Regions from separate parts of the Photobacterium sp. AWH4_225 genome, predicted to be linked through region 2. Evidence: riboswitches for the same ligand, from Rfam matches in the RefSeq annotation. Region 2 holds a riboswitch; each other region holds the start of a gene.
What was found. Region 2 has a riboswitch for thiamine pyrophosphate ahead of thiB (thiamine ABC transporter substrate binding subunit). Riboswitches for the same ligand answer to the same signal wherever they lie in the genome.
Positions count from the first base shown of each region.

Region 1: another riboswitch for thiamine pyrophosphate. It lies ahead of thiC (phosphomethylpyrimidine synthase ThiC); the one in region 2 lies ahead of thiB (thiamine ABC transporter substrate binding subunit).
Region 3: another riboswitch for thiamine pyrophosphate. It lies ahead of thiD (bifunctional hydroxymethylpyrimidine kinase/phosphomethylpyrimidine kinase); the one in region 2 lies ahead of thiB (thiamine ABC transporter substrate binding subunit).

Region 1 is NZ_JBSWTF010000001.1:8,083-16,064, reverse strand. Features, by position in the region: gene thiE (thiamine phosphate synthase) at 1-679, opposite strand, end outside; gene thiC (phosphomethylpyrimidine synthase ThiC) at 679-2,601, opposite strand; TPP riboswitch at 2,720-2,817, opposite strand; gene ACXAD4_RS00080 (voltage-gated chloride channel family protein) at 2,928-4,295, opposite strand; fluoride riboswitch at 4,379-4,442, opposite strand; tRNA gene ACXAD4_RS00075 (tRNA-Trp) at 4,718-4,794, opposite strand; tRNA gene ACXAD4_RS00070 (tRNA-Trp) at 5,115-5,191, opposite strand; tRNA gene ACXAD4_RS00065 (tRNA-Asp) at 5,228-5,304, opposite strand; rRNA gene rrf (5S ribosomal RNA) at 5,347-5,462, opposite strand; rRNA gene ACXAD4_RS00055 (23S ribosomal RNA) at 5,548-7,982, opposite strand, start outside.
Region 2 is NZ_JBSWTF010000002.1:54,210-62,191, reverse strand. Features, by position in the region: gene leuB (3-isopropylmalate dehydrogenase) at 1-729, shown strand, start outside; gene leuC (3-isopropylmalate dehydratase large subunit) at 753-2,186, shown strand; gene leuD (3-isopropylmalate dehydratase small subunit) at 2,203-2,805, shown strand; gene ACXAD4_RS16505 (DUF547 domain-containing protein) at 2,960-3,742, shown strand; TPP riboswitch at 3,894-4,021, shown strand; gene thiB (thiamine ABC transporter substrate binding subunit) at 4,131-5,111, shown strand; gene thiP (thiamine/thiamine pyrophosphate ABC transporter permease ThiP) at 5,149-6,714, shown strand; gene thiQ (thiamine ABC transporter ATP-binding protein) at 6,714-7,433, shown strand; gene ACXAD4_RS16485 (PhoH family protein) at 7,544-7,982, opposite strand, start outside.
Region 3 is NZ_JBSWTF010000004.1:2,311,822-2,319,803, reverse strand. Features, by position in the region: gene ACXAD4_RS27600 (cytosine deaminase) at 1-835, shown strand, start outside; gene ACXAD4_RS27595 (S1 family serine peptidase) at 881-2,101, opposite strand; gene ACXAD4_RS27590 (hypothetical protein) at 2,308-2,796, opposite strand; gene ACXAD4_RS27585 (PhnA domain-containing protein) at 3,053-3,625, shown strand; TPP riboswitch at 3,823-3,919, shown strand; gene thiD (bifunctional hydroxymethylpyrimidine kinase/phosphomethylpyrimidine kinase) at 3,993-4,820, shown strand; gene ACXAD4_RS27575 (ABC transporter ATP-binding protein) at 4,841-5,629, shown strand; gene ACXAD4_RS27570 (ABC transporter permease) at 5,616-6,458, shown strand; gene ACXAD4_RS27565 (ABC transporter substrate-binding protein) at 6,511-7,470, shown strand; gene tenA (thiaminase II) at 7,503-7,982, shown strand, end outside.

The DNA.
Region 1 (7,982 bases), on a different contig from region 2:
AATCAAGCAAGCGGGTCACCCACTGGGCCGTATCGACAACCGGATACAGCGCCAACTTATCGCGCTCCACCGTGGCAAACGGCGAAACGGCCACTTCTTTACTGACCCAGCCAAGTTCATCGCACTCAGGGTGGTTAGCCGTCAACGGACGCGGGAACAATGCGCGTATCATCGGCCAGCCAGTTTCACCATAGCCATCAGCATGGCTCTCCAGGTAACCTCGGGCATGGGCGCGCGATAGCGTGACCGCATCTTCCAGAGGGTAATCCAAAGCCAATGCAGCCAATAACATGGCGCGCTGTGGCTCACTTGCCCCGGCATGGTGGCAATACACCGCGCGGGCTTCACCAAGGTGATGCCAGATATCGACGCAGCCTTGCTCTGTCGGCAGGCCACAGACCACCAACGCCGGATTAGCCGCAACCTGCTGCTGCATCTCGGCCAGAGTCGGATAAGGGGCAATCCACTGATCGCGCACCTCCAAGCCCTGAGCCTCACTCTCGGACGGATTAAACGCCACCTTGAAGGTTGTCCCCTCAAGATGAATGTCTACCACCTCCGATCCACTCCATTCCATACTGACCGCTTCACCGAGCTGGTATTTATCGGCCGCTGCCAACAACGGCTCGATATGCATCAGTAATGGCGCCAAGTGATCGGGTAAACACAACGCGTTCATTAACTTTCCTCTTTGATTGGGTGATATAACTCACTCCCCTTGGCCCGGAATTCATCGGCTTTTTGCTGCATGCCCTCAAGGGGGTCATCCAGCATCTGCACGGCCAGCTCGCCGTCTTTCTCCAGTCCGCTGGCATACTCACGGACTTCTTGCGAGATCTTCATCGAACAGAATTTTGGTCCACACATCGAGCAGAAATGGGCGATCTTTCCGGACTCCTGAGGAAGGGTTTCATCATGGTAGGCTCGAGCCGTTTCAGGGTCTAAAGCCAGGTTAAATTGATCTTCCCAGCGGAATTCAAAGCGCGCCTTTGACAAGGCATTGTCTCGCACTTGAGCACCGGGATGGCCTTTTGCTAAGTCTGCCGCATGGGCACACAGCTTGTACGTGATCAGTCCCACCTTTACATCTTCTTTGTTAGGTAGGCCCAAATGTTCTTTCGGCGTGACATAACACAGCATGGCACAGCCATACCAACCAATCATGGCAGCACCAATACCTGAGGTAATATGGTCATAGCCCGGGGCAATATCTGTGGTTAGTGGCCCAAGGGTATAAAACGGCGCTTCATGGCAGTGCTTGAGCTGCTCTTCCATGTTTTCCTTAATCATGTGCATCGGCACATGCCCCGGCCCTTCAATCATCACCTGGACATCATATTCCCAGGCAATCTTGGTCAGCTCACCCAAGGTACGCAATTCACTGAACTGCGCTTCATCGTTGGCATCAGCCACCGAGCCAGGACGCAGACCATCACCCAGTGACAAGGCAATATCGTACTGGGCACAGATTTCACAAATCTCCCGGAAGTGCTCGTACAGGAAACTTTCTTTGTGGTGCGCCAAGCACCACTTGGCCATGATCGAGCCGCCTCGCGAGACAATACCGGTGACCCTTTTCGCTGTCATCGGGACATAGCGCAATAGGACACCCGCATGGATAGTGAAATAATCCACGCCCTGCTCAGCCTGCTCGAGCAAGGTGTCACGGAACACTTCCCAGTTGAGGTTCTCAGCAATACCGTTGACCTTTTCCAACGCCTGATACATAGGCACTGTGCCGATAGGTACCGGGCTGTTGCGGATGATCCATTCGCGGGTTTCATGAATGTTACGGCCAGTTGATAGATCCATAACGGTATCGCCACCCCAGCGGGTCGACCACACCAGCTTTTCCACTTCCTCTTCAATTGACGAACTAACTGACGAGTTACCGATATTGGCGTTGACCTTGACCAGGAAGTTGCGGCCGATGATCATCGGCTCGGTTTCAGGGTGATTGATATTCGATGGGATAATAGCCCGGCCTTCAGCAACTTCGCGGCGGACAAACTCAGGTGTTATTTCTTGTGGCAGGTTGGCACCAAATGCCATACCAGGATGCTGCTGGTTTAGCACCTCATCACGGTATTTCGCCCGGCCCATGTTTTCGCGAATGGCAATAAACTCCATCTCTGGAGTGATGATCCCCTGACGGGCATAATGCAGCTGGGTAACATTTTTGCCCGGTTTGGCACGGCGGATACGAGCCTGTTGTTCAAACCTCAGTTCATCAAGGGTGTCATCAGCTAAGCGCTCTTTAGAATACTGAGAACTTAGCTCGTCCAGCAGCTCAGTATCCCCCCGCTCCTCAATCCAACTTTCACGGAGCTTAGGTAGGCCAGCATAAATATCAGCTGGCTGCTCAGGATCGGTATAGAAACCAGAGGTGTCATAGACCCGTACCGGTTCATTAGGCTCGAAAACAGGGGACTCTTTGGTACCACCAACAAGGCTATCAGCCAGGGCAATCTCGCGCATCGGTACGCGGATATCTTCACGACTCCCGGTAACATAAATTTTCCGGGAATTCGGGTAAGCCTGGGTGGTCAGTGAGTCGATAAATTGTTTCGCTTCCAGTCTCGCTTGTTTGCGACTCGACATAGCAATTTCCTTTTTTGTCCATAACAGGGAAGTTGCTTGGCGGATGGGTGCGTAAACAAGAGGCTATACGTAGGGTGTATAGTGTCGTCTGATACTGCCACTGTGAATACAGTGATACAGAAGAGTCTCTCTTGTTCCCTTCGCAGGTATTAGCCTGATCAGGTTCTACGGATCCCGCAATGCGGTCTCAGCCAAATGGCACTCCGACAAGTTGAACTAGCAGTATATGAAAGGGGTTCCGCCTCGGCAAGGCAGAACCCACAGTTTTAATACTTATTTAGCAAAAACATTGCTACTTTTGCATAACACCACTGAGTGCTACAAATTTATTTGAAACGCTTCACAAGTGTCTTGAGCAATGACGAGTGGGTCTCCCTCAGTTCACCAAGCTTATGGGTGATCTTCGGCGCCCCTTCCAAATCAAAAAGCTTAGGTACTGCAACTCGCTGCGACGAGTAAATGCCGGTATGGCCACTGAAGTAGTAAGCGGTATAACACGCAATGGCAAAGTACAGCATGTGCTCAGCACCAAACAGTTCTATGCCCATAATGGTACAAGCGAGCGGCGTATTGGTTGCTGCTGCAAACACAGCAAGAAAGCCTAGAGCAGCAAACAGATCGACCGGTGCGCCCAGCACCCAGGCCATGGTATTGCCCAATGTCGCCCCAACGAAGAACAACGGAGTCACTTCACCGCCTTTAAAACCGGCAGCAAGGGTGATGGCTGTTAGTAACAACTTGAGTAGCCAGCTGTACCATTCAGCGCCACCTTCCTGGAAGGCCGTCAAGATACTCACTCCCCCTTCACGGCTCGAATAGACGCCCAACCCAATGTAGTCGTAGTTACCAATCAGTTGTACTGCACCGATGACAATCAAACCACCCACGACCACAATTAAATACGGGTTTTTGAGTGTCGCTTTGAAGATGTCTTTAAAGGCATGGGTCAGTTCACCGAACAGGTATCCTGCCAAACCAAAAACCACGGCAGCAATCACAATCTTAGCGATCATCAGCAGGTCTACTTTAACAGCATGTTCGAACAGAGTAATGGTTTCAAGGAAGTCTATCCGATAGTGGGTATGGTGGACTCCCCAAGCAGAACAAACGACATCAGCCAAGATAGCAGCAAACAAAGCAGGGATAATTGCATCATAGCGCAGGCGGCCTATCGCCAGCACTTCCAAAGCAAAGATGGCACCAGTCAGCGGCGTGCCGAATACAGCACCAAAACCTGCCGCCACACCGGCAATTAGAATCAGTCGGGTATCCGCATCATTGAGTTTGAACTTGCGAGCCAACCAGTGGGTCGATGCCCCGCCGATTTGCACTGCGGTGCCTTCACGCCCTGCCGAGCCACCAAACAGGTGGGTGATCACAGTGGTAATCAACACCAAAGGTGCCATTCGGGCTGGAATACCGGCACCGGGCTCATGGATCTCATCCATAATGAGGTTGTTACCACCCTCGGAATTTTTTCCCAAGTTGCGGTAGCAGTAAACGATCACGATACCGGCCAGTGGTAATAGGTATATAAGCCACGGGTTATCAATCCGGGTCGCAGTTGCCACACTGAGGATCCAAAGGAAAAAGGCATTGAGCGAGCCGACAATAACGGCTACGGGAATGATGAGTAGCGTCCAACGGAGGATCTGGACGAATATTTTAGGATTTGAACTTAATGGATGCGCCATACCATTTCTATCTTTATCTCGAATTACTCTCAAGGATAGATGCTATGGCAAATAACAAGCCCCACCATAGACGGATCTATCCTACTACAGCAGGAGTCATTATCTCGGTTGAGCGGTTAAAGGTGGAACTCCATCACCCGCCATGGCGGTTTCGCCAAGGCAATAAACAAATGCTACCGCTTATCCCTATTAACAACAAGAGAAATAATAAATTAGCAAAATGAAATGGCCCAACATTGCTTCGCAGAAGCAACATATGCAAAAAAGCCCCAGCACTTCTGCTGAGGCTTCGAAGGTGGCAGGGGGGACTGGGCCGGCATCCCGGAGATTCGAACTACTCCTAACACGCGCTGTTTTGCTATTAGCGGAATCCGAATCAATAATACGAAAAAGGCCTAGTCTTTCGACTAGGCCTTAGAATATGGCAGGGGTGGAGAGATTCGAACTCCCAACACGCGGATTTGGAATCCGCTGCTCTGCCAATTGGAGCTACACCCCTAATGTGTTAATCATTCTACTGACAATTCTCCGGAGATCAAACTGATTTTCACTAACCGAGTCACAGTATTGATTAATAAAGGAAAGTTAACAGAATAAGACTTGGCTTGCACTCCAACTCCCAACGTTTCTTCTCGAAAGCAACAGATGTAAAAAGCCCCAGTTTTACGACAGAGGCTTCAAAGATAGCAGGTGTGGACTGGGCCGGCATCCCGGAGGTTTGGGCTCTCAGCACGCGCTGTTTTGGTATTAGCGGAATCCGCTGCTCTGCCAATTGCACATACGAAAAAGGCTCCAGCATTTCTGCTAGAGCCTTGAAGATGGCAGGGGTGGAGAGATTCGAACTCCCAACACGCGGATTTGGAATCCGCTGCTCTGCCAATTGGAGCTACACCCCTGTAGTTATTTTAAAGACTTAACTTTGTCTGAATAAGTGGCGGAGCGGACGGGACTCGAACCCGCGACCCCCGGCGTGACAGGCCGGTATTCTAACCAACTGAACTACCGCTCCACTCAAATCACCGTGTGTTCAGCACGATAATCTAAATTGGAAGCCTGGCGATGTCCTACTCTCACATGGGGAGACCCCACACTACCATCGGCGCTATTACGTTTCACTACTGAGTTCGGCATGGGATCAGGTGGGTCCATAATGCTATGGTCGCCAAGCAAAATTCTTACAATCTTAGAAAGCTGATGTTCTCAACACTCATCCAAGTGTTTGCGGAGTCCGTAAAAACCCCTTGGGTGTTGTATGGTTAAGCCTCACGGGCAATTAGTACAGGTTAGCTCAACGCCTCACAACGCTTACACACCCTGCCTATCTACGTCGTAGTCTCCAACAACCCTTCAGGAACCTTATAGGTTCAGGGATGACTCATCTCGAGGCTCGCTTCCCGCTTAGATGCTTTCAGCGGTTATCGATTCCGAACTTAGCTACCGGGCAATGCGTCTGGCGACACAACCCGAACACCAGAGGTTCGTCCACTCCGGTCCTCTCGTACTAGGAGCAGCCCCTCTCAATCATCCAACGCCCACGGCAGATAGGGACCGAACTGTCTCACGACGTTCTAAACCCAGCTCGCGTACCACTTTAAATGGCGAACAGCCATACCCTTGGGACCGACTTCAGCCCCAGGATGTGATGAGCCGACATCGAGGTGCCAAACACCGCCGTCGATATGAACTCTTGGGCGGTATCAGCCTGTTATCCCCGGAGTACCTTTTATCCGTTGAGCGATGGCCCTTCCATACAGAACCACCGGATCACTATGACCTGCTTTCGCACCTGCTCGACTTGTCAGTCTCGCAGTCAAGCGGGCTTATGCCATTGCACTAACCTCACGATGTCCGACCGTGATTAGCCCACCTTCGTGCTCCTCCGTTACGCTTTGGGAGGAGACCGCCCCAGTCAAACTACCCACCAGGCACTGTCCGCACCCCGGATAACGGGGCGACGTTAGAACATCAACACTACAAGGGTGGTATTTCAAGGACGGCTCCACCGAATCTAGCGACTCGGTTTCAAAGCCTCCCACCTATCCTACACATGTAGGGTCAATGTTCAGTGCCAAGCTGTAGTAAAGGTTCACGGGGTCTTTCCGTCTAGCCGCGGGTACGCAGCATCTTCACTGCGATTTCAATTTCACTGAGTCTCGGGTGGAGACAGCGTGGCCATCATTACGCCATTCGTGCAGGTCGGAACTTACCCGACAAGGAATTTCGCTACCTTAGGACCGTTATAGTTACGGCCGCCGTTTACCGGGGCTTCGATCAAGAGCTTCGACCGAAGTCTAACCCCATCAATTAACCTTCCGGCACCGGGCAGGCGTCACACCGTATACGTCATCTTTCGATTTTGCACAGTGCTGTGTTTTTAATAAACAGTTGCAGCCACCTGGTATCTGCGACTGCCAGCAGCTCCAAGAGCAAGTCTCTTCACCGCCGGCAGCGTACCTTCTCCCGAAGTTACGGTACCATTTTGCCTAGTTCCTTCACCCGAGTTCTCTCAAGCGCCTTGGTATTCTCTACCCGACCACCTGTGTCGGTTTGGGGTACGATTCCTTACTATCTGAAGCTTAGAGGCTTTTCCCGGAAGCATGGCATCAATGACTTCACCGCCGTAGCGGCTCGACATCGGGTCTCAGCCTGGTGTAATCCCGGATTTGCCTAAGATTACAGCCTACACCCTTGAACCTGGACAACCGTCGCCAGGCCCACCTAGCCTTCTCCGTCCCCCCATCGCAATAGTAAGAAGTACGGGAATATTAACCCGTTTCCCATCGACTACGCCTTTCGGCCTCGCCTTAGGGGTCGACTCACCCTGCCCCGATTAACGTTGGACAGGAACCCTTGGTCTTCCGGCGAGGGAGTTTTTCACTCCCTTTATCGTTACTCATGTCAGCATTCGCACTTCTGATACGTCCAGCACACCTTACGATGCACCTTCAACCGCTTACAGAACGCTCCCCTACCCAATACATATAAATGCATTGCCGCAGCTTCGGTGTATAGCTTAGCCCCGTTAAATCTTCCGCGCAGGCCGACTCGACCAGTGAGCTATTACGCTTTCTTTAAATGATGGCTGCTTCTAAGCCAACATCCTGGCTGTCTGAGCCTTCCCACATCGTTTCCCACTTAGCTATAACTTTGGGACCTTAGCTGGCGGTCTGGGTTGTTTCCCTCTCCACGACGGACGTTAGCACCCGCCGTGTGTCTCCCGGATAGTACTTACTGGTATTCGGAGTTTGCAAAGGGTTGGTAAGTCGGGATGACCCCCTAGCCTTAACAGTGCTCTACCCCCAGTAGTATTCGTCCGAGGCGCTACCTAAATAGCTTTCGGGGAGAACCAGCTATCTCCAGGTTTGATTGGCCTTTCACCCCTAGCCACAAGTCATCCGCTAATTTTTCAACATTAGTCGGTTCGGTCCTCCAGTAAGTGTTACCTCACCTTCAACCTGCCCATGGCTAGATCACCTGGTTTCGGGTCTAATCCTAGCAACTGAACGCCCAGTTAAGACTCGGTTTCCCTACGGCTCCCCTAAACGGTTAACCTTGCTACTAAAATTAAGTCGCTGACCCATTATACAAAAGGTACGCAGTCACCCCGAAGGGCTCCTACTGCTTGTACGTACACGGTTTCAGGTTCTATTTCACTCCCCTCACAGGGGTTCTTTTCGCCTTTCCCTC
Region 2 (7,982 bases):
TCGCCACTGCGTGCCGATATCTCCGAGCGCGGTTTCGATATCGTTGTGGTCCGCGAACTAACCGGCGGTATCTACTTCGGCCAGCCGAAAGGCCGTGAAGGCGAAGGCCCGGAAGAGAAAGCTTACGACACCGAAATTTACCACCGCTACGAAATCGAGCGTATTGCCCGTATCGCTTTCGAGTCGGCGATGCTGCGTAACAAGAACGTATACTCCATTGATAAAGCCAACGTACTTCAGAGCTCTATCCTATGGCGTGAAGTAGTTGAGGAAGTGGCAAAGGACTACCCGGAAGTCACCTTGAACCACATGTACATCGACAACGCGACCATGCAGTTGATCAAAGACCCGTCGCAGTTCGACGTGATGCTGTGCTCGAACATCTTCGGTGACATCATCTCGGACGAGTGCGCGATGATCACAGGTTCTATGGGTATGCTGCCTTCAGCCAGCCTGAACCAAGACAAGTTCGGCATGTACGAGCCAGCAGGCGGCTCGGCACCAGATATCGCAGGCAAGAATATTGCCAACCCAGTCGCACAAATCCTATCTGCCGCCCTGATGCTACGTTACAGCCTGGGTGAAGAGCAGGCGGCACGCGCTATCGAGCAAGCGGTATCGCAAGCACTGGAAGCCGGTGAACTTACCGCAGACCTAGCGGGCAACAGCCCGGCACTAAGCACCAGCGAAATGGGCGACAAGATTGCCCAGTACGTTCGCCAAGCCTAATCGCAGCAAGGAGCAAACGAGCAATGTCTACGACTAAAGCGCCTCAGACGCTATACGAAAAAATCTACGATGCCCACGTTGCGGTTGCCGCCGAAGGCGAAAACCCAATCCTATACATCGACCGTCATTTGGTACACGAAGTGACGTCACCGCAGGCCTTTGACGGCCTGCGTGAAAAAGGCCGCAAGGTGCGCCAGGTTGGCAAAACGTTCGCGACCATGGATCACAACGTCTCGACCCAGACCAAGGACATCAAAGCCTCTGGCGAAATGGCCCGTATCCAGATGGAAACCCTGGCCAAAAACTGTGAAGAGTTCGGCGTTACCCTCTACGACCTGAACCACAAATACCAAGGCATCGTCCATGTCATGGGCCCAGAGCTGGGCATTACCCTACCGGGCATGACAATTGTCTGTGGTGACTCGCACACGGCAACCCACGGAGCATTCGGCTCTCTGGCCTTCGGTATCGGTACTTCGGAAGTCGAGCATGTATTAGCGACCCAGACCCTTAAGCAAGCCCGTGCCAAAACAATGAAAATTGAAGTGAAAGGCAAGGTCGCTGAGGGCATTACCGCCAAGGACATCGTGCTGGCTATCATCGGCAAGACCACAGCTGCCGGCGGTACCGGCCACGTGGTGGAATTCTGCGGTGAAGCGATCACTGACCTGACCATGGAAGGCCGCATGACGGTGTGTAACATGGCTATCGAGCTTGGTGCCAAAGCCGGCCTTATCGCCCCAGACCAAACCACCTTCGACTACATCAAGGATCGTAAATTTTCGCCAGCAGGCGGCGATCTAGAAGCCGCTATCGAATACTGGAAGACACTGAAAACTGACGATGATGCCAAATTCGATACCGTAGTTACCCTAGAAGCCAAAGACATCAAGCCACAGGTAACCTGGGGCACCAACCCTGGCCAGGTAATTGCCGTGGATCAACCTATTCCTGCGCCAACTGACTTTGCCGACCCTGTCGAGCAGGCGTCAGCTGAAAAAGCACTGGCTTACATGGGCTTGGAAGCGGGTAAGAAGCTGTCTGACTTTGCTATCGACAAAGTGTTCATTGGCTCTTGTACCAACTCGCGCATCGAAGACATGCGTGCAGCCGCTGCCATTGCCAAAGGCCGTAAGGTAGCTGCCAACGTCCAGGCGCTTGTGGTTCCGGGCTCGGAGCAGGTCAAAACCCAGGCTGAAAAAGAAGGGCTGGACAAGATCTTCATCGAAGCCGGTTTTGAATGGCGTCTACCGGGTTGTTCAATGTGCCTAGCCATGAACAATGACCGCCTAGGCCCAGGTGAGCGCTGCGCATCAACCAGTAACCGTAACTTCGAAGGTCGTCAGGGCCGTGACGGTCGTACTCACTTGGTGAGCCCAGCGATGGCGGCAGCGGCTGCGTGTGCAGGGCACTTTGTTGATATTCGCGAACTAGACAACGTTGCAGTGACGGCTTAAGAGAAGGAACGAGACAATGACAGGATTTAAACAACACACTGGTTTGGTCGTTCCTTTGGATGCCGCCAACGTCGATACCGATGCCATTATCCCGAAGCAGTTTTTGCAAAAAGTGACCCGCACAGGTTTTGGCAAGCACCTATTCCATGACTGGCGCTTCCTAGATGATGCTGGCGAGCAGCCAAACCCAGAGTTTGTGATGAATGCGCCGCGCTACCAAGGTGCAAGCATTTTGCTGGCGCGCGAAAACTTCGGCTGCGGCTCATCCCGTGAGCACGCGCCATGGGCTCTGGCTGATTACGGTATCCAGGTAATGATTGCTCCGAGCTTTGCCGATATCTTCTACGGCAACTCGATCAACAACCAGATGGTGCCGGTTCGCCTGACCGAGCAGGAAGTCGATGAGATCTTCCAGTACGTCGAGGCAAACGAAGGCGCGGAGGTCACCGTTGACTTGGAGGCCATGCTAGTAACGGCCAACGGCAAGCAATATAGCTTCGAGATTGACGAATTCCGTCGCCACTGCCTACTGAATGGCCTGGACAACATCGGCCTGACCTTGCAGCACGAAGACAAGATTGCCGAATACGAAAGCAAGATCCCTGCGTTCTTGGCGTAACGCCGTTACTGTCTTCACTAAAAACCGATAACATTAACGCCCCGGCTCACTATGACTGGGGCGTTTTTTTGTCTTTTTTGCAATAAACCTAGCTACCAGCAGGTCGTCTAAGCTAAACCCTGTCGTCTCTTGGGACCAAGATTAAGGATGTTCTATGCGCTTTTTTGTCAGCCTGCTGTTTCTCTTGCTATCAGCCAGCACCGTTGCCGCCCCCAAAGCCGATCTCTGGCCTTACTGGCAGCAATATGCCACATCTAACTCACAAAAGGTTGATCACAGTCGCTGGCAGCGCCTGCTTGATAAGTACCTGGTCGTCCAGCCCCAACAAACCTTGTTTCGCTATGGCCGGGTTTCGGACGGCGACAAGTATGAACTGGACCGTTACCTGCGCGACCTGACCAAGCTAAACCCGCACCAATTAAACCGCAACGAACAGTTTGCTTACTGGGTTAACCTCTACAATGCCCAAACAGTCAAATTGATCCTCGATAACTACCCGGTCTCTTCCATCACAAAATTGGGTGGCTTCTTCAGCTTTGGCCCTTGGGATGAGAAAGTGCTCACCATTAACGGCAAGACGCTTTCCCTCAACGATATCGAGCACCGGATTTTACGTCCGATCTGGCGCGATCCGCGCATTCACTATGTCGTCAACTGTGCCAGCCTGGGTTGCCCCGATCTCCAGCCCGACGCTTTCACTGCAAGCAACACCGAACGCTTGCTGGAAAAATCGGCCACCCGCTTTATCAACAGCCGCAAGGGCGTCAACCCTCAAGGCAATAAAACCCAGCTCTCTTCGATTTATGAATGGTATGGTAGCGACTTCGGCTCCACAGCCCAGCTCCAAAAGCACATCAACCAGTACCGTCAAGGAGCATCAATTACCCTTGGTAACGTCAGCTATGACTACAACTGGTCGCTCAACGATGCCAAGTAGCCTGATCAACCGTATAGCTTCATCGATGGAGCTATTAGCACAGGAGACGTTTGCACAGGAGCCGTTCGCATAGCAGCCTTTAGCAAAGGACCAGTTAGCATAATATTGCCTTCCTGCTGGCAACCTGTATCCCGCCACATTACAATAACAAACGTTCTCATTGGGGAGCGCTTGTACCTGACCAAATAGGCCTTGTTATAAGCTGCTGAGATTGCTGCGGCAAAACCCACAGAACCTGATCCAGTTAGTACTGGCGTAGGAATTGAGTTCGCCACGGTAAGCCTTCTTATCTTGCAAAGCCGGCATGACGCCTGCTTTCTGCTCAACCCTGTGCCGCTCGTACGATTATTTTTCCTCTTGCCGGACGCAAGAGCATCAGGAGCGCATAGTGAAAAAATTACTCCCACTTGTTACGTTGGCCGCCATGCCGGCATTGGCTGCGGACAACACCCTTACGGTATACACCTACAGCTCTTTTGCTTCCGACTGGGGGCCGGGGCCTGCTATCGAAAAAGCGTTCGAGGCGCAGTGCGAGTGTAATTTGGAGTTCGTGGCATTGGACGACGGTGTATCCATCCTCAACCGTATCCGGCTTGAAGGTAAACGCACCAAGGCCGACATATTACTAGGTCTCGATAACAACCTGATTGCCGAAGCCAAGAAAACCGGCTTACTGGCCGAGCACCAAGTGGACACCAGCAAGCTAACCCTACCAAACGGCTGGAGCGATACCACCTTCGTCCCTTACGACTACGGCTACTTTGCCTTTGTCTATGACAGCACCAAACTGGAAACCCCACCGAAAAGCTTGGATGAGCTGGTCAACCGTGATGACCTATCCATCATCTATCAAGATCCGCGTACCTCTACGCCGGGCCAAGGCCTGATGCTATGGATGAAATCGGTATACGGCGACAAGGCCCCGCAAGCCTGGCAGCAACTGGCCGGCAAGACTGTAACTGTCACCAAAGGTTGGTCCGAGGCTTATAGCATGTTCCTCAAAGGCGAGTCCGATATGGTCCTGTCATACACCACCTCGCCAGCCTACCACCTGATCGCCGAGCAGGACGACAAGTACAAAGCCGCCGATTTCAGTGAAGGCCATTACATGCAGGTAGAAGTGGCCGCGAAACTGAAAAGCAGCCCGAACCAAGCCCTGGCGGACCAATTCCTGGCCTTTATGCTAACGCCTGAATTCCAGTCAGTGATCCCGACGGGTAACTGGATGTATCCGGTAACGGATGTCGCCCAGCCAGCCGAGTTCAAGCTGCTCACCCTGCCGGGCAAAGCCCTGGAGTTTTCTGCCGAAGATGTTGCCAAGCAGCGTCGCAGCTGGGTTCGCGAGTGGCAGCAAGCCTTGACCAAGTAGTAGGCACTTACTTTTGAATACACGCAACACCCAACTGATGCCCGGCCTGATCACCGCCGGGCTCATTCTTTGCCTGGTGGTAAGCGCCCTCGCCGCCCTGGTCAATGAAGCTAGCGATCTCGATATTGCCTCGCTATGGCATGATCCTTATCTACGTCACATTACAGGTTTTTCCTTCAGCCAGGCTCTGCTCTCAACCCTACTGAGTACCCTACCTGCCATTCCCGTCGCCTACGCGCTATCACGCCGGCAGTTCCCGGGCAAAGCCTTGCTGATGCGGATCTTTGCCATGACCTTAGTTTTGCCGGTACTGGTCGCGGTATTCGGCCTGCTGGCGATCTACGGCAACAACGGCGTATTAACCAGCTTACTGGCTAAGCTGGGATGGCAGGGCAGTTTCTCCCTCTATGGCCTGCAAGGGATCTTGCTCGCTCATGTATTCCTCAACCTGCCATTGGCAACTCGCCTGTTTGTCCAAAGCCTGGAAGGGGTCCCGTTTGAGCAGCACCAGCTAGCTACCCACCTGGGTATGTCGAGCTGGCACACCTTCCGCTTTGTTGCCTGGCCGAGACTGCGCCAGCAGCTCCCCCATGTCGTCGGGCTGGTCTTTATGCTGTGCTTTACCAGTTTTGCCGTCATCATGGCACTGGGCGGCGGCCCGAAGGCAACCACCATTGAGCTGGCCATCTACCAAGCCTTGCGCTACGACTTTGACCTTGCCGGCGGTGCTATTCTCGCCTTGTGGCAGATGCTGCTGTGCTGCAGCCTTGTATTGTTGAGCCAACGCTTTGCCAAGCCGCTGGCTACCTCGAGCCAATCTGTCGCTAACCCGCGCCAAAGCCAATTTGACTCACTTGCCAGCCGCTGCTGGGACTGGGGATGGATCGGCCTTGCCTTGCTGCTGGTGCTCCCGCCGTTGGCTGCAGTTATCATTGCCGGGATCAATAGCCAAACCCTCGACTCGCTGGGAGCTCCCGGGCTGTGGCAGGCAGTACTCAACTCACTGCAAATCGCCAGCTTAGCGTGCCTGTTGGCGGTCATTGGTGGTGTTGCCATTCTTTTGACCAGCCGGCACTGGCGCCTCCAGCACCGCCGCTGGCAGGCGGACGGCCTAGATCTGATCGGTACTATCATCTTGGTCACGCCGGGACTGGTCTTGAGTACCGGGATCTTCTTGCTACTGCGCCATTTTACCGATGCCTTTGCCGCCGCTTTCTGGGTGGTGGTTGCGGTCAACGCCCTGATGGCCCTGCCGTATGTACTCAAGACCCTGAGCCAACCGATGCTCCATGTGGCCCAGCAATATGAGCCCTTGTGCCAAAGCCTTGGCATGACCGGGCTATCACGGCTCAAACTGGTGGAATGGCGGGCTTTGAAAAAGCCTTTTGCCCAATCTCTGGCTATCGGCTTTGTCCTGTCACTCGGTGACTTGGGTGCCATCGCGTTGTTTGGCAGCCAGGACTTCCAAACTCTGCCGCTCTACCTGTTCCAGCTGCTCGGCAGCTACCAGATGGACGCAGCTGCCGTAGCGGCGCTGATCCTGCTCACCCTCAGCCTAGGCTTATTCTCCTTGGTTGAAAAACTGATCATCCGGAATCCATGATGCTAAATTTGCAGCAATTACAACATTGCTTCCACCACCCGAAGCAACCCGGCCAATCCACCCAGCTTAGCTTCGATCTCAGCGTCGATACCGGGGATATCGTCGCCCTCGTCGGCCCGAGCGGGGCTGGGAAAAGCACCCTGCTTGCCATGGTCGCCGGTTTTCTTACCCCGGATAGCGGCACGCTCACCGTCAATGGCCAACCGATCAGCCAACTGCACCCGGCCAAGCGCCCACTCTCTATCTTGTTCCAGGAGCACAACCTGTTCCCGCACCTGAGCGTGTATGAAAATATCGGCCTTGGCCTGAGCCCAGCACTGAGACTGGATCGCGCCCAAAAAGAGCAGGTGGTAGTGGCAGCCGCGAAAGTGGGGTTACAAAGCTACCTTGACCGATTGCCGGAGCAACTCTCCGGTGGCCAGCGCCAGCGGGTCGCTTTGGCGCGTTGCCTGATCCGCCAGCGGCCTCTACTACTGCTAGACGAGCCCTTCTCGGCGCTTGATCCCGCACTGAGGAAAGAGATGCTGGAGCTAGTCAGGAAGCTCGCTAGGGAGCAAGGCACCACGGTACTGATGGTCACCCACAGCCCGGAAGATGCGTTGAAGATTGCCGACAAATGTGCCTTCATCTACCAGGGCAAAGTGAAAGTCTTCGGGCCGTGCCAGGAGGTCTTGGCTTCACCAAGCGATCCTGCTCTCCAGCACTACCTCGGTCACTAGTTACCAAGTATCTGGCACCTAGTAAACGAAGTATAAAAACAGCCCAAAAAGGAAAAAGCGAGCCAGTCGGCTCGCTTTTGCGAAAAGGGAAACGTATGGAGCCTATATGACTATAGGTTCTCCTCGGCAAACTCAGCCAAACGGCTGCGGACAACGCCATTGAGGTAAATATTGGCACTGCCTTCGAAATTCTTGAAACGCTCGACGATATAGGTCAAGCCCGAGGTAACAGGAGAAAGGTAACTGGAGTCAATCTGAGCCAGGTTACCGGAACAAACTAGCTTGGTGCCCTCCCCACAACGGGTGATGATGGTTTTGATCTGGGAGGCGGTAAGGTTCTGGCACTCATCCAACAATACAAATGCATTCTGGATTGAACGCCCGCGCATAAAGTTAATCGATTTAAATTGAATATTGGCCTTATCGTAGATGTACTTCATCGAGCCATCGGTACAAACATCATTCTTGTGTAATGCCTCCATGGTGTCGGTCACCGCCGCGAGCCAAGGCATCATTTTTTCTTCCTCAGTACCCGGTAGGTAACCAATG
Region 3 (7,982 bases), on a different contig from region 2:
TGTGGCATTTCCACAAGAAGGTATTTTGTCCTACCCAAACGGCAAAGAACTGCTTGAGGAAGCCGTTAAGCTAGGTGCTGACGTAATCGGCGCTATCCCCCACTTCGAGTTTACTCGTGAGTATGGTGTAGAGTCTCTGCATTATGTTTTCGAGCTAGCTCGTAAGTACGATCGCCTTATCGATGTTCACTGCGACGAAATCGATGATGAGCAATCTCGCTTTGTGGAAACCCTTGCCGCACTTGCCCATAAATTTGAAATGGGTGACAAGGTAACAGCTAGCCACACGACTGCAATGCACTCATACAACGGCGCTTATGCTTCACGTCTGTTCCGTCTTCTAAAAATGTCAGGGATCAGCTTTGTCGCCAACCCGCTGGTGAATATTCACTTGCAGGGCCGTTTTGATGATTATCCGAAACGCCGCGGTGTGACTCGTGTGAAGGAGATGCTCGCTTCAAACATCAATGTCTGCTTTGGCCATGATGATGTTTTTGACCCATGGTACCCACTGGGCACTGCTAACATGATGCAGGTTCTGCATATGGGGCTACATGTTTGTCAAGTAATGGGCTATGAGCAAATCAATCAATCTCTGGACTTGATCAGTACTAACTCTGCAACAACGCTAAACATTCAAAACCATTACGGTATTGAATTAGGCAAGCCAGGCAACCTGCTAATTCTTCCAGCAGAAAATGGCTTTGATGCAGTGCGACGCCAAGTGCCAGTTCGGTACTCCATTCGTGCCGGTAACGTCATTGCAGAAACCCAGCCTGCAGTTACGCATATTGAGCTGGCAGAAGGTAAAGAAGCCGTTTCTTTCCGCCGCTAACAAAAACAGCCACCCTCCGGGGTGGCTGTTTTGCTTTAATAATTCTTAAGTGTAACGGCGCCGAAACAACAATATAGTTAGCAAGCTTACTAAGCCCAAGAAGCTTACCGTACCGCCACTTCCGTCCGAATCAAGCGCACAGTTATTTGGGCTAATACCTGAAACGTCAGGATCACATTCTTGGTCAGTCTTTCCGTCACCTGTCTCATTGCCACTACCACTATCTGTGGCTGATTCTTCAATAAAGTCTGGATTAGAAATTGGTTTATCGGGAATAGTACCAACGTTTTCCTCAATCCAGTCATAGTAAGTTCCAACTCTCGCGTAGAATCCAGGACGCAAGTATGCGCCGCAAAGTGGGCTTCCAACCGGCCCCCCACTTACAATACCTAATTGTACCCAGTTGCCATCAGAGTCTTTAGTTACCAATGAACCTCCGCTATCCCCTTTACAAGAATCTGGGCCATAACCAAGTGACTCCCCCTCTTCATCGAATAAAACATCAGGAGGTAAAGCACATACTTTCGTTTTATTCTGAGGTCCATCGATAATGACATGCTCATCATTGCCTCTTTCAAGCAAATTGAAGCATTCTGCTATCGGTAAATATGATAGGTCAGCAGACATTAATGTGTTTGATACACCAGTACCATCACTATTCGTAGATCCCCAGCCAGTGACCATGACATTCTCTGGACGTTGTTCTTCAATCCACTCGCTAGTTAAAATAGCCTCTAAGGTATCTGCTGTTTGGCTGCTAGCCATTTTGATAGGTTTTACTCGAGGAAATGGAAAGGATCGATTTACCCTAAGAAGTGCAACATCATTATCTAATGCTAGCGTAAGTACTTCAGTTGTTACTTTGCCATCTTCATCTACAGAAACATTAATTTCTGCATTCGGAGAATAATCTGGGTGAACAACAACATGACTAACTTGATATAAATCTGAAGGGTCAATAACTTCAGTATCCAAGGCACCAACCATCACGGCAAGCTTGTTTGGAGGGACTGTAAATTCTCCGCCCACTTCACCTTGTACCACACAATGAGCTGCTGTGAGGACCCACCTATCATTTACAATGCTACCACCACAAAAGTGTGATGTTTTATCAGTCGTATTTCTTAATGAAGCCATCCAAGTAAAATCATCACCAGGCCTGACGGGCGTACCACCAACCACATAGCTTTCAACATCAGCAGTATACCCAATTGTTGGTATACTGAACAATATACCCGCAAGGACACCAATACATTTCCTTTTCATCGATATTCACCATCTCTTCCCTATAAGCGTTTGTTAAAATAGCAAAAATGGCGAAATCAAAGAGTACGAGAAGAAGTAAAATGCGAGGCATTTAATGAAATATAACTATAAGTATGAAACGTATATGCCGTTTATTTTAAGCGGAAGGGAAAAGAGTAAACCCCAATAAAATCATCGTAAGGTTTACTCTTATTCATATTGACCGACTACAAATCAATACTTGAGCAACTCACTCTTTCAATATCAAAGTCAGAGTATGTATCACCTAACAGTTCTGCAGCTAACTTAGGATAGAAACCATTGTCATAGGCACGTTTCACTTCATCGATATCAATGGTATAGAGTTTAATACCTAACTTGGTTACTTCATCGGGTACACAGACCGTGTCACTGCCAGCACCAAAACAGACATCACCGCTGGTATCAATTACCCCGCAGCTCGTATCTTCAATATCGATCCCTAATGAACCCAACTTATTATCCAAGGTTTCTTCAGTTCCCGCGGGAAACTCGTCAGGTAATTCGATTCGATATACATTCAACAAGCTGTCGACACTGGTATAACCTTGCGCTCCCTCAATTTCAGCTCCGGTTACGGCAAAGACTTCCGCATTACCTGATACAGTGTTTACGACATCCTCATCATCACAACCAATAAGTGCTAAAGCTGAAAGTAAAAAAAGTGCCTTTTTCATACATTTTCCTATTTATTTTTCTGTAACTACTTGGATAGGCACTTTGATCTTAGTCCCAACTCAACAATATCTCCTACATTTTTGTTGCATTATTTTTACCTTCTTATCGGGTTAGACTGTTTTTTGTTCGTAAGTCAAAATGAGAGTAATGTGATCTTGATCTTCATTCCTTTTCTTCTCAGAATTAAATGGCATAATAAACCGAACAATTACCTGTATGGTATCTAAGACCATTACACTTCCTTGGAATATTCCTATGAGCATTGAATCGATCGTTAAAGAGCGCTCTGGCGCTAAATGTGAACTATGTGGATCAGAAGACAGTCTGAGCGTTTATGAAGTTCCTGCTTCTCCTGACCAAACAGCAGGTAGCTGTGTGATGGTATGTGGAACTTGCCGTACAGAGATCGAAGACGCAGAAACACTGGATCAAAACCACTGGCGTTGCCTGAATGACAGCATGTGGAGCCAAGAGCCAGCTGTTCAGGTAATGGCTTACCGTCTTCTTAAGCGTCTGTCTTCTGAAACATGGGCCCAAGATCTGCTTGATATGATGTACATGGAAGAAGACATGATTGAGTGGGCAGAGAAAGGCATTGCCCTAGCTGAACTTGACGCTATCAAAACAGTAGACGTAAACGGCACTGCTCTTGAGGCGGGTGACAACGTCACAATCATCAAAGATCTTCCAGTAAAAGGCTCTAACCTTGTCATCAAACAAGGTACCGCTGTTCGTGGTATTCGCCTAACAGATAACCCTCTGCATATCTCAGGTAAAGCGGCAGGTACTAACATGGTGATCATTGCTGCATACTGCAAAAAAATGTAATGACCCCAGGCGGCCACGGCGTGGCTGCCTACTTATTCTCCTTCTGTATTATTCTTCATCCATCACCTCATTTTATTCCTAACATGTTTGCCCTATCGTAAAAAACATGTTTAGATTAGCCACATCTTCAGGCATTTAAGCCAGAAAACTGTTTTTTTTAGGTCAATATTCAATATTGGCCATTTAGTACAAATTATATCCGTTAGTCGGGGAGCCGAGCGCTGAGACCACGTAGTGGGACCCGTTGAACCTGATCCATTTAATAATGGCGTAGGGAACTAGCTGCATTGCCCTATCTCGCACCTTCCACAGGCTCGATGAATAGTTTCGATGGCATTGGCTACCTTACGTCTTAACAGAGGTATCTATGCCAATTTCATCAAAGACCCCAATTACCCTTACCATTGCTGGCTCTGATAGCGGCGGCGGCGCAGGTATTCAAGCAGACATCAAAGCTATTTCTGCAACCGGCGGTTACGCATGCTCTGTCATCACAGCACTAACAGCCCAGAACACCCAAGGCGTGACCGGCATCCTCGGCATCGACCCCAATTTTGTTGAGCAGCAACTTGACGCTGTGTTTACAGATCTTGATGTAAAAGCCGTTAAAATTGGCATGCTAAGTGATGCGAATATTATTCGCATGGTGGCCAAAAAACTTCGCCAATACCAACCAAAGTTTTTGGTTATCGACCCCGTCATGGTCGCGACAAGTGGTGATTTACTGCTTGAGCAAGATGCGATTTCAACACTGAAATCTGAGCTACTGCCACTGGCAGATGTTATCACCCCTAACCTGCCTGAAGCTGCAGCTTTAATTGGCTCAGCGCTTCCTGAAACCGAACAAGCAATGACAGATATGATCGCTGCATTACGTAGCATCGGCTCTCGTTCAATCCTGCTCAAAGGTGGTCACCTTGAGAAGGATGAGTTCAGCACCGACTTGCTAATTCTAGAAAACGACGTAATCCGCATGAGTACGCCGCGAATTGCAACACGCAATACCCATGGTACCGGCTGTACGTTATCTGCTGCAACGGCCTCATTCCTTGCTCAAGAGTATCCATTGCAAGACGCAGTAAAACATGCCAAAGCCTACATCACCAAAGCAATCGAGCATGCTGATGAACTTGAAATCGGTTCAGGTCACGGCCCAGTGAACCATTTCTTTGCAGGCCATTTCAAACCAGAGTAAGCATGGAAGCAATAAACAAGATGAAAAGTAATCTTGCATTAAACACATCTGGCGATGCGTATGTTGCTAAAGGGATGGCTGTCAAAATCGAGGATTTAATGCTTCGATATAACGATGCCAGCACACCTTTATTCAGCCAGTTAAATGTTAAGCTGCCAGCTGGTCAATGGACTTGCCTGCTGGGTAAGAGCGGTTGTGGTAAAACAACACTGCTACGCCACCTCGCAGGTCTTCTCGAAGACAACGTGACATGGAGTGGTAATATCACCACCAGCAATGCATTGCCTCTAACCGGCAACATCGCTTACATGGCCCAGCAGGATTTACTGTTGCCTTGGCTCAATGTCATTGACAATGTTTGCTTGAGTGCCCGCTTTGGTAAAGCACAAAAAGCAGACAAACTACGCGCGTTGGCATTGCTTGAAGCCGTCGGGCTAGCCGATAAATCGGACGTGATGCCGAATCAACTCTCTGGTGGAATGCGCCAGCGTGTTGCTTTGGCACGAACTCTGATGCAAGACAAGCCTCTTGTTTTAATGGATGAGCCTTTCTCAGCCCTCGACGCTGTCACACGGCATAAGCTCCAGTCTCTTTCAGCAAAATTACTCGAAGGAAAAACCGTATTGCTGATCACCCATGATCCGCAAGAAGCACTTCGTCTTGGCCACCAAATCTACATGATGTCAGGTACCCCAGCTTCACTCAGAGGGCTACCCGTACCTTCGAATCTTCCGCCAAGACAGTTTGATGGTGAGCTCGCAACCCACCAGCAAGGGATCATCAATGAGCTGGAGAATGATTATGTCTGATCAATCGATATCTTCGAAGCTACAGAACCCTTTGTTGGAACAGCAAGAAGCTAATCAGCATACCAGTAAGGTCAATAAATCACTGTTGTCACAGCATATCTCCCGCTTTGTCATTAGCGTGGCAATTATTATGGGTCTATGGCAGGCCAGTGTCGTTATTTTCGACCTACCGCCTTTTATATTGCCGGGCCCAGTAGCTGTTATCTCCAAGCTAATTGAACGAGCAGATGTTCTGTGGCACCACACAGTGGTAACTGGCACTGAAGTCCTTTTTGGTTTACTTCTTGGCTTAGCAATGGGGCTGTTCTTTGCCCTGCAAATGCTGGTCTTTGAGCCTCTGCGTCGTTGGCTACTGCCAATACTGATCACTAGCCAAGCTATACCAGTATTTGCTATCGCGCCCATTCTGATGCTATGGCTCGGCTATGGCATGGCGTCAAAAATTGTCATGGCTGCACTGATCATTTTCTTCCCTGTCACGACATGCTGTTATGACGGCCTTCGCCATACACCAAAAGGCTACCTTGATCTGGCCACAACTATGGGAGCCACCCGTTGGCAGCAACTTTGGCAGATCCGCTTACCCGCCGCCCTACCCGCTTTGGCATCAGGTATTCGCGTCGCGGTTGTCGTCGCGCCAATTGGTGCCGTTATTGGTGAATGGGTGGGGTCAAGTGAAGGTCTCGGGTACTTAATGCTGCAAGCCAATGCACGCATGTTTGTCGATGAGATGTTCGCCGCTTTGTTTATCTTGGCGTTTTTCTCAATCAGCCTGTACTTCATTACCGATCTTTTATTAAAAAAAGCCATTCCATGGCAAAGCCAATAACTCGGTTCCAAAACACGGAATGCTTTACTTCGCTCAACAACAAGGAAATAGAATGAAATCCACTTTTTTTAAAGCAGCTAAACCGCAGCTGTTTGCCGCTGCTGCATTAATGCTGGCTTCTTTTAGTGCATCGGCAGAAGAGAAAGTCACACTCATGCTGGACTGGTTCGTTAACCCAAACCACGGCCCAATTATTCTAGCCAAAGAAAAAGGCTGGTTTGCTGAACAGGGATTAGATGTCCAAATTCAAGAGCCTGCAGACCCAAGCGTTCCAGACAAATTGGTTGCTGCTGGTCGCATTGATCTTGCAGTTTCATACCAGAGTACGCTTATCTCTAGTACTGCTGCAAAGCTTCCTCTGGTACGCTCAGCAACGCTCATTTCAGGCCCATTGAACTCACTGATTGTACTGGATAAGTCAGGCATTAAATCATTAGCTGATCTGAAGGGTAAAAACATAGGCGTTGCTATCGGCGGCAATGAAGATGCGACTATCGGCACCATGCTTCGTTCGGAAGGCGTTGATATGGACACGGTGAAAATTATCAATGTTGGCTGGGCGCTCTCTTCATCTCTGGCGTCAGGGAAAGTAGACGCTATTTGGGGCGGCTTGCGTAACTTCGAGCTTAACCAACTTGCCATCGAAGGCTATGACGCAACAGCTTTCTACCCAGAAGAACACGGCGTACCACCATACGACGAGCTGATTTTCGTTGCCAATAAAAATAAGTACAACCCAGAAACGATCAATAAATTTAATACTGCTATCGAAAAAGCAACGGTTTACCTGATTAATCACCCAGAACAAGCTTGGAAAGAATTCGTTGCTTACTCGCCAGACACATTGAACAACGACCTGAACCGCCGAGCTTGGGAAGATACGCTAACCCGCTTTGCTTTGCGCCCAGGAGCTGTAGAGCTAAAACGCTATGATGAATACGCTGAATTCATGAAGCAGCACAACATCATCAAAACATTGCCACAAGCCAAAGATTACGTGCTGACGTACTAAGCGTTAACAGTTTAAGTTGATAAGGAAACACCATGAATTACCAAGATTTGATCAGCTACTGCCAACAGGATTGGGAAGATTACACCGAGCACGACTTCGTGAACCAGTTAGCGACCGGTGATTTGAACAAATATGCTTTCTTCCACTACCTAAAACAAGATTATTTGTTCCTCAAGCACTACGCTCGCGCGTACGCCTTGGCTGTGTTCAAATCATCAACACTGGCTGAAATGCGCGAACCGCTACCGGGCCTTAATGCTTTACTTGAGTCAGAAATGAACCACCACATTGAGTACTGCCAAACCTGGGGCCTTTCAGCAGAAGAGATGGAAGCAGAACCAGAAGATTTCGGTACCGTATGCTACACCCGCTACGTTTTGGATACCGGTATGGCAGGTGATCGTACTGATTTGTTCACTGCACTTGCTCCATGTGCTATCGGCTATGCCGTCGTTGGTCAACGCTTGGAGCAATGGCCCGAGACTAAACTTGAGGGTAACCCTTATCGAAGC